One region of the Kribbella sp. CA-245084 genome, then DNA from elsewhere that is predicted to be linked to it. Evidence: riboswitches for the same ligand, from Rfam matches in the RefSeq annotation. Region 1 holds a riboswitch; each other region holds the start of a gene.
What was found. Region 1 has a riboswitch for ZMP and ZTP ahead of ACQPYH_RS22420 (bifunctional 5,10-methylenetetrahydrofolate dehydrogenase/5,10-methenyltetrahydrofolate cyclohydrolase). Riboswitches for the same ligand answer to the same signal wherever they lie in the genome.
Positions count from the first base shown of each region.

Region 2: linked by a shared signal. The riboswitch ahead of ACQPYH_RS19605 (glycine hydroxymethyltransferase) and the one ahead of ACQPYH_RS22420 (bifunctional 5,10-methylenetetrahydrofolate dehydrogenase/5,10-methenyltetrahydrofolate cyclohydrolase) in region 1 are both predicted to bind ZMP and ZTP.
Region 3: linked by a shared signal. The riboswitch ahead of ACQPYH_RS31100 (5-aminoimidazole-4-carboxamide ribonucleotide transformylase) and the one ahead of ACQPYH_RS22420 (bifunctional 5,10-methylenetetrahydrofolate dehydrogenase/5,10-methenyltetrahydrofolate cyclohydrolase) in region 1 are both predicted to bind ZMP and ZTP.

Region 1 is NZ_CP192053.1:4,662,693-4,668,923, forward strand. Features, by position in the region: gene ACQPYH_RS22410 (helix-turn-helix domain-containing protein) at 38-961, opposite strand; gene ACQPYH_RS22415 (phytanoyl-CoA dioxygenase family protein) at 1,027-1,881, shown strand; gene ACQPYH_RS22420 (bifunctional 5,10-methylenetetrahydrofolate dehydrogenase/5,10-methenyltetrahydrofolate cyclohydrolase) at 1,878-2,720, opposite strand; ZMP/ZTP riboswitch at 2,740-2,825, opposite strand; gene ACQPYH_RS22425 (beta-N-acetylglucosaminidase domain-containing protein) at 2,825-4,591, opposite strand; gene ACQPYH_RS22430 (nitroreductase family deazaflavin-dependent oxidoreductase) at 4,624-5,046, opposite strand; gene ACQPYH_RS22435 (NUDIX hydrolase) at 5,069-5,677, opposite strand; gene prcA (proteasome subunit alpha) at 5,674-6,231, opposite strand, start outside.
Region 2 is NZ_CP192053.1:4,084,602-4,090,832, forward strand. Features, by position in the region: gene ACQPYH_RS19590 (amidase family protein) at 1-130, shown strand, start outside; gene ACQPYH_RS19595 (GbsR/MarR family transcriptional regulator) at 1,031-1,501, opposite strand; gene ACQPYH_RS19600 (DHA2 family efflux MFS transporter permease subunit) at 1,564-3,117, shown strand; gene ACQPYH_RS19605 (glycine hydroxymethyltransferase) at 3,172-4,620, opposite strand; ZMP/ZTP riboswitch at 4,649-4,731, opposite strand; gene ACQPYH_RS19610 (acyl-CoA dehydrogenase family protein) at 4,729-6,231, opposite strand, start outside.
Region 3 is NZ_CP192053.1:6,533,122-6,539,352, forward strand. Features, by position in the region: gene ilvD (dihydroxy-acid dehydratase) at 1-1,473, opposite strand, end outside; gene ACQPYH_RS31085 (CHAP domain-containing protein) at 1,597-2,118, shown strand; gene ACQPYH_RS31090 (class I SAM-dependent methyltransferase) at 2,206-2,925, shown strand; gene ACQPYH_RS31095 (nuclear transport factor 2 family protein) at 2,932-3,303, shown strand; ZMP/ZTP riboswitch at 3,306-3,382, shown strand; gene ACQPYH_RS31100 (5-aminoimidazole-4-carboxamide ribonucleotide transformylase) at 3,414-4,310, shown strand; gene ACQPYH_RS31105 (AAA family ATPase) at 4,300-4,833, opposite strand; gene ACQPYH_RS31110 (MMPL family transporter) at 4,892-6,231, opposite strand, start outside.

The sequences.
Region 1 (6,231 bases):
TCGTGTGTTCGTCTCCCCCAACCCTAGGCCAGGGCAGTCAAGGAGTGGACAGCCGTCTCGGATCGTGCTCACCCTGAGCTGCGTCGAGGAGGCGGCGGGCCAGCGGCAGCAGCCCGGCCTCGCGAACCGGTGCGAGTGGATCGGACAGCTGTCGACGGCGCCGGAAGGTCCCCGGCGGGTCGCCGTACGCCTGGGAGAAGCGGCGCGAGAAGTGGTACGGGTTGCTGTAGCCGCAGTCGGACGCGATCTCCCCGATCGTGGCGTTGGTCCGCTGGAGAGCGGTCGCGGCGCGAGCCAGTCGGATCAAATCCAGTGCGTACGCCGGTCCGCACCCATAGTGCGCCCGGAACAGTCGATGCAGGTGTCCCGCTGACAGGTTCGCCGCCGCGGCCAACTGCGAGACCGCGACGATCCGGGGACCGCTCCTCGCCCACACAGTCGCGACGTGGTCGACGAGGCGTCGGACGGCAGCCGGCATCTCCTCGTGTGACGAGCCGACCGGAGCGCTGACGAAGACCTCGAGCATCGTCGCCACCAGCCGGTCGCTATGGCCACGGTCAGGCGTCGGCACGTCCAGCAAGTAGCTGCACAGCTCCTCGAGCAAGCCCGGATCCGACATCGACCGCACCCAAGGCCAACCCGCCGGATCGCCGAGCTCACCGAAGTCCTCGATCTGGAAATGCACGTACGCATGCCGCGACCCGCGATCACAGTCCCAGATATAAGCGTCCCGATTGCTGCGCTTCGCGAGCGCCACCGTTCCCGGCCGCAGCTCGTGCTCGACCGTGGCCTGCAGGACGCCCAGGTCGTCGTACACCTCGGTCCGCCACAGCGCGGAGCCGTTGAGGATCCAGAGGATTTCGAAGTTCGGCAGCCAGCGCGGTCCGTACGTCGCTCCGGGAGCGTAGTCCGCGATCTGCACCAGCGAGTTCACGCTGATCACCGGTGGTCGCGATGTCACGAACAGATAGTAAAGCGCTTGTTCGCGACATTGGCCGGTTCTGCGTGCTCTGCGACGGTGGCTGGATGCATTTCACCGAGATCACCGATGAGCTGGTCGAGTCCTTCCGGCGGGACGGCTTCGTCGTCCTCGATCAAGCCTTGCCACCCGAACAGATCACCGAGCTTCACACCGCGGCCGAGCAACTCTGCCGAGGCGACCTCGGCAGGGTCACAGGCGCTCCGGCCACGGAATCCACCGAGGATGTCCTGCGCAAATACCTCTGCATCCACTACCCGCACAAAGTCTCCGACGCGGCTCTCAAAGCGCTGCATGCCCCGCGCGTCGTCGAGACCCTGACCGCTGTGATCGGGCCCAACGTCAAGGCGATGCAGTCAATGCTGTTCATCAAGCCAGAGGGCAAGCCGGGGCAGGCGTGGCACCAGGACGAGTTCTTCATCCCGACCCGGGACCGCTCCCTCACCGCAGCGTGGATCGCGCTCGACGACGCCACCGTGGAGAACGGCTGCCTGTGGGTGCTGCCCGGCTCGCACCGTCGCGGCGTCCTCTATCCCGATCGCGAGCAGGACGACCTCCGCTTCGACTGCACGGTCGAGGCGTTCGACTTCCCGTACTCCGACGACGACGCCGTCCCGGTCGAGGTTCCGGCGGGCTCGGCGGTGATCTTCAACGGGTACCTGCTGCACCGATCACTGCCGAACACCGGCCGGCACGGACTCCGCCGGGCCCTTGCGAATCACTACATGAGCGCCGAGTCACTGCTCCCGTGGCAGACCGTGCCGGCCGACGTACATGTCGGCAAGCACGACTACCGCGACATCGTGATGGTCGCCGGGACCGATCCGTACGCCTACAAGGGCATCGACGACGTCGCCCGGCCGCACTCCCGCCCCGACAAGGACGGCGGGTGCGACCGCTAACGCAGCTGTGCAGCGGCGGCGTCGACCGTCTGCTCGAGCAGGAGCGCGATCGTCATCGGCCCGACGCCGCCAGGGACCGGCGTGATCAGGCGGGCCACCTCGGCCGCCTCTTCGAAGTGCACGTCGCCGACGTTGCCCTCGTTGTAGCCCGCGTCGACCACGACGGCGCCCGGCTTCAACCAGTCGCCGCGGACAAAGTTCGCCTTGCCGACCGCGGCGATCACCACATCCGCGGTCCGGACCAGCTCGGGCAGGTCCCGGGTCCGCGAGTGTGCGTAGGTCACCGTCGCGTTCGATGCCAGCAGCAACATCCCGGCCGGCTTGCCCAGGATCGGGCTGCGGCCGATCACCACCGCATGCGCGCCTTCGAGTGGTACGTCGTACGCCGCAAGCAGCCGCATGATCCCGCCCGGCGTGGCCGAGCGGAACCCGGGATCCCCGAAGGCCATCGCCGCGAACGACAGCATCGTCACGCCGTCGACGTCCTTGCCCGGGTCGATCGCCTCGAACGCGGCCCGCTCGTCGATCTGCGCCGGCACCGGGTGCTGCAGCAGGATCCCGTGCACCTCGGGGTCCTCGGACAGCTTCCGGATCTCCGCGACCAGTTCGTCGGTGTTGGTCTCGGCCGGCAGTACGACGCTCCGCGACGCGATCCCGGCCTTCTTCGACCGGTTCTGCTTCATCCGCACGTACGTCGCGGACGCCGGATCGTCACCGACCAGCACGGTCGCCAGACACGGCTGGACGCCGTACTGCTCCTGCAGCGCGGCGGCACGCTCCGCCGCCTTGGCCACCATCGCGGCGGCGAGGTCGGTCCCGATCATCAACTCAGCAGTCATCTGCGCACTCCTCCTCGTCAAAGGGTGCCCAGGCGCGCGGCGAAAGCCGGATGGCAGACCGTTCCCCGGTGGTCGTCCACCTCAGCGCCAGTCGCGGTCCGCCCTTAGGATACCGGGCTGCCCGACCACCCCGCCTCGCCGATGAACCTGTCGGCCACCCCGTCGCCGATCCGGAGCGGGACCTTGCTGTGCGGGAGGCGGACGTCACGGATCTCGTCGGCCTGCGTGATCAGGTGCTCGATCTCGTCGCGGGCGGTCGCAACGTCCGAGGCGTTGCCCTCCGCCTGCGCCTCGAACACGCGCAGCGCCTGCCGCAACGCGCCGCCCCAGTAGAACGACGCGTCCAGCCAGGCGTCCGTCTCGGCTTCGAACTCCGGGTCGATCACGCCGCTGCGGATCTGGGCGGACGCGTTCTCGATCGCCTCCAGGTACGGCTCGAGGTCGGCGATCGCGCCGGCCAGATCGCCGCCGTCCCAGGTCGCCTTGAAGGCCGCGAGCTTCGAGGCGAGCACCGGCGCGTTGATCAGATGCAGCTTCCCGTCGTACGTCGTGAGGTCCGCGAACACCTCCAGCGCCGCGATCGTGGCCGCGTCTCCCCCGGCGCGCTCGGCGATCGCGCGATGCCAGGACGCGTCGGCGTCGTACGTCGCGGGTTTCCAGCCGAACTCGGCGAACGAGTACAGCGCGAGCTTGCTGGCCGCGGCCTGGTTCATCGGGTTCGAGATCACGCCGACGACGTGCTCGGCGAGGCCGGGCTCGCGGCCCGTGTACGCCGCGAGCAGGATCCGGCCGTGGGCGTAGTCGTTGACGGGGTAGTTGTCCCAGATCAGGATGTCGTGCCCGAACACTGCCTTCGCCGCGGCCGCTTGTGCGCTCGTGATCCGCTCGGGGACGACCGCAGTACCGGTCCAGTGCACGATCACGGCCGGATCGAGCTGCTCGCGCAACGCCTGCTTGTACGGCGTCTCTTCGAGGTCGTAGTACTCGGTCGGGACCATCTGCAGCGGAGCGACGTCGGGCTTGGTCGCGATCCACTCCCGCTGGACGCGGTTGCACAGGTCGGCCTGCGCCGCACCGGCCGCGCCACCGCCCGTGCCGTACTTCGTGGCGTCCTCGTCGGAGTGCCACTTCTCGTACTCGATGTCGTCGAGCGGGACGTTGAACACGCGGACCCCGAGCGCGTACAGCGCCTCGAACTTCGCGATCAGCGCCTGGAAGTCCTCGTCGGAGGTGTACGCGATCGACAGGCCGGGCGAGAGCGCGAAGGTGAAGTCGACCTTGTTGCGCTGCGCCCGCTCGATCAGCTCGCCGAGCTCGGCCAGTTTGTCGGCCGGGTACGGGTCGCGCCACTGCTCGCGGTGGTAGACGTCGTCCTTGGGCGCGTACTGGTAGGTGTTCATCTTGTGCGCGCCGAGATAGTCCAGGTGGTCGAGGCGGTCCGCGTGCGACCACGGCGTGCCGTAGAAGCCTTCGATCGAGCCGCGGTACGTCAGCGTCGGCCAGTCGCGGATCTCGACGCCATCCACATGACCGACATGGTTGCCCTGGACAAGCTGGTCGAGGGTCAGCGCCGCGTAGTACGTGCCGCGGGTGTCAACGCCGTCGAGGACGATCTGGTGGTCGCCGACGGCAACGACGTACCCCTCGGCCGGCAGACCCGCGGCCGGTTCGACGTCGAGCCCGGTGCCGCCGAGGTGGACCGTCACCGCGGCCTCGCCGTCCACGATCGTGGCGACGCCGGCCCGGGTCAGGGTGTCGCGGACGATCCGCTCGGCATCGGGATCGGTGGTCGGTCCGTGCACCAGGCCGACCGTGTCGCCAAGGTCGAACCCGTCCGGACGGCTGCTGGTCTGCTGAGGCTCAGGGGTCACACCCCTATCCATTCAGCGGGTGGACCTGCCCGTCAAGACGCCCGAGTCAGCTTGAGGACCGGGATGGTCCGGATGCCGGCAGTACGGACCTCGTACTCGCCGAAGCCCGGGTAGCGCCGCGCCTGCTCGGCGTAGATCCGGTTGCGCTCGTCGCCGGTCAGCTCGCCGATTGTCACCTTGTACGTCTCGGTGCCGACCTCGACGACGCCCTCGCCGGCGCCGATCAGGTTGCGGTACCAGTCCGGGTTGGTGGGAGCACCGCCCTTGCTGGCGAACACGTAGATGACGGCCGGGTCGTTCTCGTCGGCCAGGTACATCGTCGGCGCGATGTACTCCTCGCCGCTCCGGCGGCCGCGGTGGTGCAGCAGCGCCATCGGCGCGCCCTCGAAGTTGCCGCCGACCCTGCCCTCGTTCGCGCGGAACTCGTCGATGACGTTCGCGTTCCAGTTGCTCATATCGGATACCTCCGCAGTTCGCTCAAAGAAGTCCTGCGTGATCCAACGCGAGATAGGCGGCATCGATTCCGGTCATCGCACCCGGAGTACGCAGCTCGGCACGGAACGCGTCAACGGTCAGCTCGACCGGGACGCAGTCCTCGGTCTCGTCGAGCTGTTGTTTACCGTCGGGGCGGCAGCCGCGCGCGATCGCGACGTACTTGCGGAACGTCGAGGACGCGCCGGACCACTGCCAGCCGACGACGTCGAGCGTCTCGCAGGTGTAGCCGGTCTCCTCCTCGAGCTCGCGCGCACCGGCGACGGCCACCTCCTCGCCGGGCTCCACCAAGCCGCCCGGAAGGTTCGTGACGACCGCGTCCGGGCCGGCCCGGAACATCCGGATCGTGACGATCCGTCCGTCCGGGGTCAGCGGCAGCACGGTGACCCCGGACGTGACGCCGATCTCGGGGCCGAGGACGTCCCACTCGACCTCGCGGCCGTCGGGCATCCGGTACCGGCGCAGGCGCACGGTGAGGAACCGCCGGAATCCGGGCTCCTCGTCCAGCAGCTCCCACGGACCGGGGTCGGCAGGCCGAGACGACTCAGCCGCCACGGTGTCGGTGACGGCTGAGGTCTCGTGCTGGTCCGTCACAGGGGACGGTTGTCGTCGGGATCTTCCGGCGGAGCGATCGGTGCATCATCCGGCGGCGGGGCGATCGGCGCGTCCTCGGCCGATGCGCTGGTCTCCGCGGTGTCCGACTTGTCCTCCGCGTCGGCCGGCTTGGTGGCCTCCTCCGCGGGGCGGGACTCGGACAGGATGCTGGCCAGCGTCGCCTCGGAGATCCGCTTGAACTTGCGCACCTGGGTCCGGGTCCGGTCCAGGACCGCCACCTCGAGCTGGTCCGGGGTCAGCTGCCGGACCTCGGTGCCGTCGTGGCCCAGGGCATCCACCGCGAGCCGGAGCGCACCCGCGAGCGAGATGCCCTCGGAGTAGTGCTCGCCGATGTAGTCCGCGACCTGGTCGGCCGGGCCGCCCATCACGGCGTACCCCTGCACGTCGGCGATCGAGCCGTCGTAGGTGAGCCGGTAGACCTGGTCGTCGGACGGAGCGGCGCCGATCTCGGCGACCAGGATCTCGACCTCGAGCGGCTTCTCGCCGCCGGAGGAGAAGATCGCGCCGAGCGTCTGCGCGTACGCGTTGGCCAG
Region 2 (6,231 bases), 580 kb from region 1:
TGTCCCGGTCGGAATGTCGCAGGGATTGCCGGTGGGCGCGCAGGTTGTCGCGCCGCATGGGGCGGACGACGTTGCGCTGGCGGTGGCTCGCCGGCTCCTGGTTGAGCTTCCCCTTCCGCCCGTCCACTGACCGGCGGCGGAAGAGCCTTTGCCACAGCGTCGATTGCCGATGCTTGCTTGCGGTCGGGCGTGGTTTCGCCGCGGGCGGTGGGGGAGCGTAGCGACTCGGGCTTGGTGAAGTCGGAGACTGCGGCAACGACCGGCTGCGTGTAGACATCACGGCGCATGGCGGTGGCCTGCGTGGTGAGGGGCGCCGGTGGGTGGACGGCTTCCGTCAGCTCGGTGCGGAGGAACTTGACGAGTTCCTTCGCTCGAAGGACTCGGCTGCGGCGGAGGACGTGCTGCTCGCCGGACAGCGACGCTTTCTCGCGCCAGCTGACGTCGAACATGATCCGGCCCAGCCGGAAGCCGGCATTCGTCTCGCCACCGGGGTAGCCCCGTGCGCCCCCGTCGGTGAAGAACTCGCTGTAGAACGCGCCCTCGTCCTCGAACTTCAGCACGTTCCAGGCCCGGAACTGATCCGTCGGCAGCTCGCCCCGCACCCACGCCTCGTCCATCAACGCATGCGACTCGGCGTTCAGCGGCCGATGTCCGACATACCGGTACTGCGGACGCTCACCCCGCCGGCGCCGTTCGTACTCCGTGATGATCTGCGGCCACTCGTCCGCGGAGATCGCCCGCGCCAGCCGCGACGCGAACGACGTGCGCGCTCGCAGTTCGGCCCGTGAGGTGACCGGATGATCGGTCCGCCCGGTCATCGTCTCGAGCTTGTCCATCACGAACGTCTCGCCGTTCGGCCCGACCCGCTCCCACTGGGTGACCCTCAGCGAGGGTCCGCCCGACCTGGCGTTGAGCGCACGGAGTACGGCGATCCCCGCGCGATAGACCGGGACGCGTCGGCGCATGATGCGCGTCTCCCAGCGAGTTCGCTCGTCGCTGTCGAGCCACGCAGTACCGACGAGGTCGCGGCTCATCCCGGGTGGTCCGCGCGCCAGTTCTTGATCATCTGTTCCATGTCGGTGTGGATGAAGGCGAAGAAGTCCGCGGCCTCGGTCAGCCGGCGCGCGACGGGGGAGTCCGCCGGGAAGAGACCGGCGCCGGAGCGGCTGGTCGCCTCCCACTCGCTCAGCGCGAGGTTGCGGCGCTCGAGGATCGCGGCGAAGACGTCCTCGCGGATCCGGTAATGATCCTTGCGTGAACCGGGCAGCCGCTCGCGCGAGATGAACGACACCTGCAACAACTGCCGGACGGCGCCCGACACCGCCGGCTGGCTGATCTTCAACGACTCGGCCAGCTCGGCTGCCGTCATCGTGCCGGTCGGGCTGACCAGCATCGCGCCCATCACCCGAGCCGACATCGTCGGTACGCCGCTGTTCGCCAGCACGCCTGCGAACCGCTCGACGAACTGGCTCACGGCTTCCCGGCTCGGTTCCTCCGCCATGGTTGAAGCTTACAGTAATTTGATTGATCGCAACTATCACAAAGTTCTGATAATTTGAATCCATGACCTCGACCACCGACACCGCAGCGCCGACGCTCACCGGCGGCCGCCGCTTCGGCGTACTCATCGCACTCTGTCTCGCCGTCCTCGTGCTCGGCCTCGACACGACCGTGCTCAACGTCGCCTTGCCGACGCTCGCGCAGGACCTGGACGCGTCGACCAGCCAGCTGCAATGGATGGCGAACAGCTACAACCTCGTCCTCGCCGCGCTGCTGCTGCCGGCCGGTCTGCTCGGCGACCGGTACGGGCGGCGCAAGATCATCGCGATCGCGCTCACGCTGTTCGGTCTCGCATCGCTGGCCTGTGCGCTGGCCGATTCCGCGGGTCAGCTGATCGCAGCCCGGGCATTCCTCGGGATCGGTGCGGCGATGATCGTCCCGGTCGCGCTGTCGCTGATCACCGTGCTGTTCCGCACCGCGGAGGACCGGAAGAAGGCGATCGGGTTCTTCGTCGTTGCCAACAGCATCGGTATGCCGCTCGGCCCGATCATCGGCGGACTGCTCCTCGATCACGCCGGCTGGCAGTGGATCTTCCTGATGAACGTGCCGATCGCCTTGATCGCAGCCCTCGCGGTCACGTTGCTCGTCCCGGAGACGCGCAGCTCGAACCGGCCGGCGATCGACTGGCTCGGCATCGTGTTGTCGAGCACCGGCCTCGCGGCCCTCGTGTACGGCGTGACCAAGGCCGGCGAATCATCCTGGACCGACGCTGTCACGATCGTGTTCCTCGGACTGGCCGTCGTCCTGATCGCCGGGTTCCTGCTCTGGCAACGGCGCAACCGTGAGCCGCTGATCGAGCTCCGGCTGTTCAGCGAGCGGGTGTTCACCGGCGGCGCCGTGCTGCTGACGGTGTCGGTGTTCGCGATCTTCGGATTGCTGTTCACGATGCCGCAGTACTTCCAGGGCATCAACGGATCCGATGCGCTGCACACCGGGCTGAAGTTGCTGCCGTTCATCGGCGGGATGACGATCGGCGCGAAGCTGGCCGAGCCGGTGGAGGCCCGCATCGGCACGCGGCTGGTGGTGATGACCGGGTTCGTGGTGATGGCGGTCGGGTTCGCGCTCGGCGCCTTCACCGATCTCGGGACCGGGTACGGGTACACGGCGATCTGGTTCGTCGTGGTCGGATTCGGGCTCGGGTGCTCGATGCCGCAGGCAATGAACGCGGCACTCGGCGTACTCGATCCGGAGCGGGCCGGGACGGGATCCGGCCTGCTGCAGGCGTTCCGTCAGGTCGGCGGCACGGTCGGTGTCGCCGTACTCGGCACCGTGCTGAACTCGGTCTACCGCCACAACATCGACACGAGTGCGCTGCCCGCGCAGCTCGCCGACGCGGTCGAGAAGAGCCTTGGAGGTGGCCTGGCGGCCGCCGCGAAGGCAGGCTCACCGGACCTGCTCGCCAACGTCCGCGACGCCTTCATGAGCAGCCTGAACACCACCATGTGGGTGTCGGCAGCCATCGCCGCCGTCGGCGCGATCCTCGCGGCGGTGCTGATGCCGAAGCGGGCCGCGAAGGCCTCGCGGGACGCGCTGATGGGCGTCCAGCAGGACGCCTGACCGCAAACGACAGCGCCCGCTCCAGCGGGGGAGCGGGCGCTGTTCTGTTCTGGATCAGTTGAGCTCGAGGCCCGGGTAGAGCGGGTGCTTGTCGAGGATCTCGGCCGAGGCGGCGCGGGTCTTGTCGGCGACGCCGTCGGCGAGGACGTACTTCGCCTTGGACGGAGCGCCCGCGGACGTGGTCGTCGGGGTGGTTGCGGACAGCACGTCCACGATCAGCTCGGCGACCCGGTCGAACTCGTCGGCGCCGAACCCGCGCGTGGTGAGTGCCGGCGTACCGATCCGGACGCCCGAGGTGTACCAGGCGCCGTTCGGGTCGCGCGGTACCGCGTTGCGGTTGGTGACGATGCCCGCGTCGAGCAGCGCGGACTCCGCCTGCCGGCCGGTGATGCCGTACGACGAGACGTCGAGCAGGACGAGGTGGTTCTCGGTGCCGTCCGTCACGAGCTTCACGCCGCGCTTCATCAGGCCCTCGGCCAGTACGACGGCGTTGTCGGCGACGGCCTGCGCGTAGTCACGGAACGACGGCTGACGCGCCTCGGCCAGCGCGACCGCCTTCGCGGCCATCGTCTGGCTCAGCGGACCGCCCAGCACCATCGGGCAGCCGCGGTCGACCGACTCGGCGTACTCCGGCTGGCACAGCACCATGCCGCCGCGCGGACCACGCAGCGACTTGTGCGTCGTCGTCGTGGTGACGTGCGCGTGCGGGACCGGGTCGAAGTCGCCGGTGAAGACCTTGCCCGCGACCAAGCCGGCGAAATGCGCCATGTCGACCATCAGCGTCGCGCCGACCTCGTCGGCGATCTCGCGCATCTTGGCGAAGTTCACCTTGCGCGGGTACGCCGAGTAGCCGGCGATCAGGATCAGCGGCTTGAACTCGCGGGCCTTGCGGGCGACCTCGTCGTAGTCGAGCAGGCCCGTCTCCGGGTCGGTGCCGTAGGAGTGCTGGTTGAACATCTTGCCGGAGATGTTCGGCCGGAAGCCGTGGGTCAGGTGACCGCCGGCGTCCAGCGACATACCGAGCATCTTCTGGTCGCCGAGCGCCTTGCGGAGCTTGGTCCAGTCCTCGTCGGACAGGTCGTTGACGTGCTTGGCGCCGGCCTCGGCCAGCGCGGGGGATTCGATCCGCTGCGCCAGGATCGCCCAGAACGCGACCAGGTTCGCGTCGATGCCGGAGTGCGGCTGGACGTAGGCGTGCGGGGCGTCGAACAGGGCCGTGGCGTGGTCGGCCGCGGTCTGCTCGACGGTGTCGACGTTCTGGCAGCCGGCGTAGAAGCGGTGCCCGATCGTGCCCTCGGCGTACTTGTCCGAGAGCCAGTTACCCATCGTCAGCAGGGTGGCGGGGGAGGCGTAGTTCTCGCTGGCGATCAGCTTCAGCGAGGACCGCTGGTCGGCCAGCTCGGCCTTGATCGCGCCGGCGATCGTCGGTTCGACCGCGGCGATCACCTGCAGCGCGTTGTTGTACGCGGCCGACGCCGCGGCGGCATCGAAGGATTGAGTCATCGTTGTCTCTCCTGCGGTTGCAGTGGGTCGAAGGCACCCAGGCGCACGGTGCCGACGGGTTTCGCTCCCCGGTGGTTCTCCACCTTCAGCGCGCCAGTCGCGACGGCGTCAGCCTATCGTGCGTTCGACGATCCGATCGAACGGCGTCGTCCGCGGCAGCGTCCCGAACACGCCGCCCCAGTCCTGCGCCAATCGCGACGCCACGAACGCGTCGGCCACCTCGGGCGTCGACTGCCGGATCAACAAGGATGCCTGCAGGCACAGGGCCATCTGCGCAGCGAGCCTACGGGCGCCGGCTTCGGCATTCTCGACGTCAGCAAGCGCTTGCAGGACGTCGTTCACCGCCGTGTCGAGCCGTCCGTCCGCACCCTGTACGGCGGCCAGCTCCGTCAGCCAGGCATCGAGCGACTCGGGCCTTCGCAGCGCCCGCAGTACGTCGAGCGCATTGACGTTGCCCGACCCTTCCCAGATCGAGTTCAACGGCGACTCCCGGTACAGCAACGGCAGCCCGGACTCCTCGACATACCCGTTGCCCCCAAGACACTCCAACGCCTCGGCAACCATGAACGGAGTCCGCTTACAAACCCAGAACTTGGCCAACGGAAGCGCGATCCGCCGGAACGCGGAGTCGCCGGCGTCGACCGCTGCGGCCAGGCGCATCCCCAGCGCGGTCGCCGACTCACTCTCGATCGCGAGGTCCGCCAGCACATTCTGCATCGCGGGCTTGTCCGCCAGCAGGCCACCGAAGGCGGAGCGGTGCCTCGTGTGCCAGATCGCCTCCACGAGAGCTCTCCGCTGCAGCGCCGCCGACCCTAGTACGCAGTCCAGGCGGGTGGCGGCGACCATCTCGATGATGGTGCGGACGCCGGCGCCCTCGTCGCCGAGGCGGTAGCCGATCGTCCCGTGGAACTCGACCTCGGACGACGCGTTCGACCGGTTCCCCAGCTTGTCCTTCAGCCGCTGCAGCGCGAACGGGTTCCGGTTGCCATCGGCAAGCACCCGCGGTACGACGAAGCAGCTCAGCCCGTCCGGCGCCTGCGCCAGCACCAGGAACACATCCACCTGCGGCGCCGAGCAGAACCACTTGTGCCCGTTCAGCTGGTACTCACCGTCGCCCACAGCCGTCGCGGTCGTGAGGTTCGCCCGTACGTCGGACCCGCCCTGCTTCTCGGTCATCCCCATCCCGGCGAGCACACCGCTCTTCGCGGCGACCGGCAACCGCCGTACGTCGTAGTCCGTCGACGCCAGCTGCGGGACCCACTCCTTCGCGAGGCGCTCGTCCGCGCGCAGCGCCGGCACAGCGGCGTACGTCATCGAGATCGGACAACCGTGCCCCGGCTCGACCTGGGACCACACGTAGAACCCGGCCGCTCGGGTCAGATGCGGCGACGGCCGATCGCTGGTCCAGGGCGCGGCTTGCAGCCCGAATCCGACGGCCTGCTCCATCAGCCAGTGCCACGACGGGTGGAACTCGACCTCGTCGATGCGGTTCCCGTAGCGGTCGTGCGTGCGCAGTACCGGCGGGTTCTGGTTCGCCGGGAGGGCGTGTGCGCGGGCCTCGTCCGACCCCGCCAGCTCGCCGATCCGGTGCAGACCGGGGTCGTCCGCCAG
Region 3 (6,231 bases), 1.9 Mb from region 1:
CGGCCCGCCGTCGACGGCCTCGGGCGCGACATGCCCGACGCAGAGTCCCGTCGTACCGCCGGAGAAACGGCCGTCGGTCAGCAGCAGCACGTCCTTGCCGAGACCCGCGCCCTTGATCGCGCCGGTGACCGCGAGCATCTCGCGCATCCCCGGACCGCCCTTCGGGCCCTCGTACCGGATCACGACGACGTCGCCGGCATTGAGATCCGGTACGGCGTCCATCGCGGCGCGCTCGCCGTCGAACACCCGCGCCGTACCTTCGAAGACGTCGGAGTCGAAGCCCGCGCTCTTCACGACCGCACCTTCGGGGGCGAGCGAGCCGTGCAGGATCGTGATGCCGCCGGTGTGGTGGATCGGCTTGTCGAGCGCGCGGATGATCGTGCCGTCGATGTCCGGCGGAGCGATGTCGGCCAGGTTCTCCGCCATGGTCTTCCCGGTCACGGTCAGGCAGTCGCCGTGCAGCAGGTCGGCATCGAGCAATGCCCGCATGACCACCGGGATCCCGCCCACCCGATCCACATCGGTCATCACGTACCGCCCGAACGGCTTCAAGTCACCGAGATGCGGGACCTTGGCGCCCACCCGGTTGAAGTCGGCGAGCGTCAGCTCCACCTCCGCCTCCCGGGCGATCGCCAGCAGATGCAGAACCGCGTTGGTCGAACCCCCCAGGGCCATCACCACAGCGATCGCGTTCTCGAACGCTTCCTTGGTGAGGATCTGGCGGGCGGTGATGCCCTTCTGCAGCAGCCCCACGACAGCCTCGCCGGACTTGCGCGCGTAGCCGTCACGACGACGGTCGACCGCCGGCGGCGCAGCTGAGCCGGGGAGCGACATACCGAGGGCCTCGGCGGACGCGGCCATCGTGTTGGCGGTGTACATCCCGCCGCAGGCGCCCTCGCCCGGGCAGATCGCGCGTTCGACGGCGTCGACCTCGTCGCGGGTGATCAGGCCGCGGACGCAGGCGCCGACCGCCTCGAACGCGTCGATGATCGTCACGTCCTTGTCGCCGAGCTTGCCGGGCATGATCGAGCCGGCGTACAGGAAGACCGACGCGAGGTCGAGGCGGGCCGCGGCCATCAGCATGCCGGGCAGCGACTTGTCGCAGCCGGCCAGCAGCACCGAGCCGTCGAGCCGCTCGGCCTCCATCACGGTCTCGACCGAGTCCGCGATGATCTCGCGGCTGACCAGCGAGTAGTGCATGCCGACGTGGCCCATCGAGATGCCGTCGGAGACGCTGATCGTGCCGAACTCGAGCGGGTACCCGCCGGCCGCATGCACGCCGTCCTTGACGGCCTTGGCGAGCCGGTCCAGGGACAGGTTGCACGGGGTGATCTCGTTCCAGCTGGAGGCGACCCCGATCTGCGGCTTGGCCCAGTCGTCGTCACCCATCCCGACCGCGCGGAGCATCCCCCGGCTGGCGGTGGCCTCCAGCCCGTCGGTCACTGTCCGGCTGCGGGGCTTCACATCGACCATGCGGGTCACTCTATGCCTTCGTAACTTAACGACACTGTGATTGCTTTGTGTTGTTAGTTAATTACATACTGATTCTGCTAGCCGCCCGGAGGATTTGTCCCGATTCCGAAACGGAGCAAGCTGATGCGCCCCACATTGCGACTCCTGCTATCCGCTGTCGTGCTGTCCCTGCTGGGTTCATTGCCGTTGACCGCGAGCGCGGCCGACACCAGGACGAAGATCGTGAACGCCGCCAACGGCGAGGTCGGACAGGGTGAGACGCCGCCCGGCAGCAATTGCAATCCGTACGGCGCTTGTGAGTCCTGGTGCTCACATTTCGCCACCTGGACCTGGCGCAAGGCCGGGAGTGACATCCCGAACTACGGCTTCACCGGTGACATCTACACCTGGGGCCAGCGCAAGGGCCGCGCCCATTCCGGCAATACCGGGATGAAGCCTGGCGACATCGTGCTCTACGGGACCGGTCCGCAGAACACGAGTACCAGCCTGCACACCGGCGTTGTAGTTGCTACTGGCAACGGCAAGATCACCACCGTCGAAGGCAACTCGCACGACAAGGTCCAGAAGCTCGGGCCGTTCGATCCGAAACACGCTCAGGCGGCCGGGCGCCCGGGAAACATCTATGGCTGGGTCTCCGCGCAGTAATTCCGCTGACGAGCCGGTGCGGTTCTCGCCGACCGCACCGGCTCTTATTTCGTTGCTCCCTCTGCGGCTCGCTTCTAGCATCGCCGGGTGACTGACGATCCGTACGGCGACGAACAACTGGTCGAGTTGTACGACCTCGACAACCCAGACGGTGACGACCACGCCTACTACCGGGCGCTGGCCGCTGGGGCCCGCAAGGTTCTGGACTTCGGTTGCGGCACGGGCCTGCTCACCCGCTCGCTCGTGGCACCGGGTCGCGCGGTGATCGGCGTGGACCCGAGCCCGACGATGCTCGACTACGCTCGCCGCCAACCGGGTGCCGATGCAGTCACGTGGATCGACGGAGACTTCCGCGCCGTCGAGCCCACCGGCGACGCAGACCTCGTCATCAGCGCCGGCAACACGATCATGCACCTCGGTAACCAGGCCGAGGTCTTCACGGCACTCGCGGGCGTGCTCCGGCCAGGCGGGATCATCAGCTTCGAGTCCCGCAATCCCGCAGCCCGCGCATGGGACCAGTGGACCCGCGACACGACGTACGGCGAACGCGACACCCCCGTCGGCCACCTCGTCGAATGGATCGACCTGATCGACGCCACCGACGGCCAGGTGATCTTCGACGCCCACAACGTCTTCCCCGACGGCCACGACGCCATCTACCGCACCACCCTCCACTTCCGCTCCCCCGACGCCATCACAGCCGACCTCCACGCAGCAGGCTTCACCGACATCGTGGTGCGCGGCGGCTGGCACGAGCCACTGACCGATGACTCACGTCTGCTGGTCTTCCACGCGACGAGGAGCTGACCGGCCGTGGACCAACTCCAGGCATACATCGACGGATGGCGGCGGCACGACATCGCCGCCGTCCTCGACACTCTGACCGACGACTGCGTCGTGATCGAGTGCTACGGGCCGGTCTACCGCGGCAAGGCGCGCGTCGAGCAGTGGATGAACGCCTGGTACGGCGCCGGCGGCACCGTCGACGCGTGGGACATCACCGCGCGAGACAGCACCGGCGAACTGCTCGTCGCCGAGTGGCATTTCGAGTGCACGTGGAAGGGCGAGCCCGGCGCATTCGACGGCGCGACGGTCGCACGGCTCGACCGGGGGCGCATCGGGTATCTCCGCGAGTACGCGACCACAGCCCCGCTCTACGACTGGACCGGCGCCTGGCGCGACTAGGCTAGAGGCACCGCGACTGGCGAGGGTGGGGTACCACCGGGGAGCGAAGAGTAAGGCGTCGTCCGCCTGGGCGCCTCCGATTGAGCTCGGAGGTCCTCGTGCGTTATGGGATGAATCCACATCAGGCGGCCGGGATGGCGGCGGTCGATCGTGCGCCGTTCACGGTGGTTTCGGGTGCGCCGTCGTACATCAATGTGCTGGATGCGCTGACCGGGTGGCAGCTTGTGCGGGAGGCTGCGCGGATGTTCGGTGTGCCGGCGGCTGCGTCGTACAAGCATGTGTCGCCGGCCGGGGCGGCTCTCGGCGGGAGCGTGGTCGAGGCTTATGCGCGGGCGCGCGACGCCGATCCGAAGTCGTCGTACGGCGACTTCGTGGCGGTCTCGCATCCCATTGACTTGGAGCTTGCCGACAAGCTGAAGCGGGTTGTTTCGGACGGGATCATCGCGCCCGGGTACGACGAGGGTGTGGTCGAGCTGCTGGCGGCGAAGAAGCGTGGGACCTATCTGGTGCTGGAAGCGGATCCCGGCTTCGAGCCGCCCGCCGAGGAGGTGCGCGAGATCTACGGCATGCGGTTGACGCAGGAGCGGGATGCGCTGCCGCTGACGCGCGACCTGCTCGACGAGGCCGTGCCGGACGACGCAGCGCGGGACCTGCTGCTGGGGATGATCGTTGCCCGGTACACCCAGTCCAACACCGTCGCGATGGTGAAGGACGGGATGGCCATCGGCATCGGCGCCGGACAACAGTCCCGGGTGGACTGCACGCGGCTGGCCGGCGAGAAGGCGCAGTTGTGGTGGTCGCGCCGGTCGGACGAGCCGCTGACCGGTGTCTCGATGGTGTCCGACGGGGCGCTCCCGTTCATCGACAACGTCGAGGAGGCCCATCGCCACGGCGTCACTCACATCGCCGAACCCGGCGGCTCGATCCGCTCACCCGAGGTCGCCGCCGCCTGCGCCGACCTGGGGATCACCTGGTCCTCAACGGGAGTGCGCCTGTTCAGGCACTGAGCAAGTAGTCGCCTGAGGCAACCACTTTGCGGACCTCGGCAGCAGTCGCAGCGGGATCGAACGTCGAGGTGTCGATCGCGTGCGGCTCGAGCTCGCCGAGGTCCGCGAACGCCCCGTGCAGGCCGGTGATCGCCTCGACGTCCTTCAGTTCGCCGGCGGCGCGGGACCGTGCCCGCTCGAGGGTCGTCGCCAGGTCCGGACGCAGTACGACGTACGACATCGACCAATCGCACGAGGCCGCACGGAACGGTGCGAGGAACCACGGACCGATGATCCCGTCGACCACCACGTCGTACCCGCCGTGCGCATAGACCGAAACCGTCGCCACGATCGCGTCGACGACAACCTCGTTCTGCCGTTGCGCGCCGGGCAGGTACGGCGCGATGAAGCCGGTGCGGATCGCCCGGTAGAACTCGTCGGTCGTGATGTGCACGGTCGGCCGCGGCGCGTCGGTCGCGACGAGCCGGGCGACTGTGGTCTTGCCGGAGCCCGGCGGGCCGGTCAGCAGAAGGACGTTGCTCATGACGCCCGACGCTAACCAAACCCGCCGGCAAACTGCAGTCTTTTCTTTTCGGTCCGGATCAGCCGGGGACGTCGATCTTCTCCTTCGCCGGCTCCGGCGGTGCGGGCGGCGGACCACCCTCGAGCTGGATATCGGGGACGATGCGGTCGAGCCAGCGCGGCAGCCACCAGGCCCGATCGCCGAGCAGCGTCATCACCGACGGCACCAGGATCATCCGGACCACGCTGGCGTCGATCAGTACCGCGACGGCCATCCCGACCGCGAGCATCTTCACGGTCGGGTCGTCGTCCAGCACGAAGCTCAGGAAGACCACGATCATGATCGCGGCCGCGGTGGTGATGACCCGGGCCGTCGCGCCGATCCCGATCGCCACCGCGCGGTGGCTGTCCTTCGTCGCGATCCACGCCTCGTGCACCCGGGACAGCAGGAACACCTCGTAGTCCATCGACAGGCCGAACACGATCGCGAACATCAGCATCGGCACGAACGACGGGATCGGCACGTTCTCGTCGATCCCTACCAGCGACGATCCCCAGCCCCACTGGAAGACCGCCACGATCACGCCGTACGCCGCCCCGACCGACAGCAGGTTCAGCACCGCCGCCTTCACCCCGATGAGCAGCGAGCGGAACGCCACCGTGAGCAGCAGGAACGCCAGCACGACGACAGCCCCGATCAGCCACGGCATCCGGCTGCCCACCTTCTCGGTGAAGTCGACGTACCCGGCCGTGGTGCCGACGACGTACGTCGGTTCCTGCTGGCCGGACAGCACGTCGTCGCGGATCCGGTTGACCAGGTCCTCGGTCTCGGCCGACGAGGGCGAGGTGGTCGGGATGACGTTGATGATGGCCGTCGTACCCGCGCTGTTCGTGTTCGGCGGCTGGACCGCGGCGACCCCTGGCGTCTTCTGCAACGTGGAGCTGAGTCCGCTCAGCAAGGTCTGTTTGTCACCCGAGGACGGCAGCTGTACGACGACCGTCAGAGGGCCGTTGGCGCCGGGACCGAACCCTTGCGCGATCAGGTCGTACGCCTTCCGGCTCGAGTCACCGGCCGGATCGGTGCCGGCGTCGAGCTGGCCGAGGTTCATCGAGAGCAGCGGGATCGCGAGGATGAGCAGCACCAGTGTCGCGGCGATCCCGTAGGGCCACGGCCGATCGCTCACCTTGCGGCCCCAGCGAGCAAAGGCACTCTGCTCGTGCTTGGTGTCGCGGCGTTCGCGTTCTTCCGCACGGTGCGCGGCGATCGCGGTCTCGTCCGCGAGGCCGGCCTCGAGCTCGCGTTCGTCGGCGAGGTGATGGCGGTCCTTGCGGTTCAGCACCGTGAACTTCGCCAGGCCGAGCAGCGCCGGGATCAGCGTCAGCGCGGCCAGCACCGTGACCGCGACGACGATCGCCGACG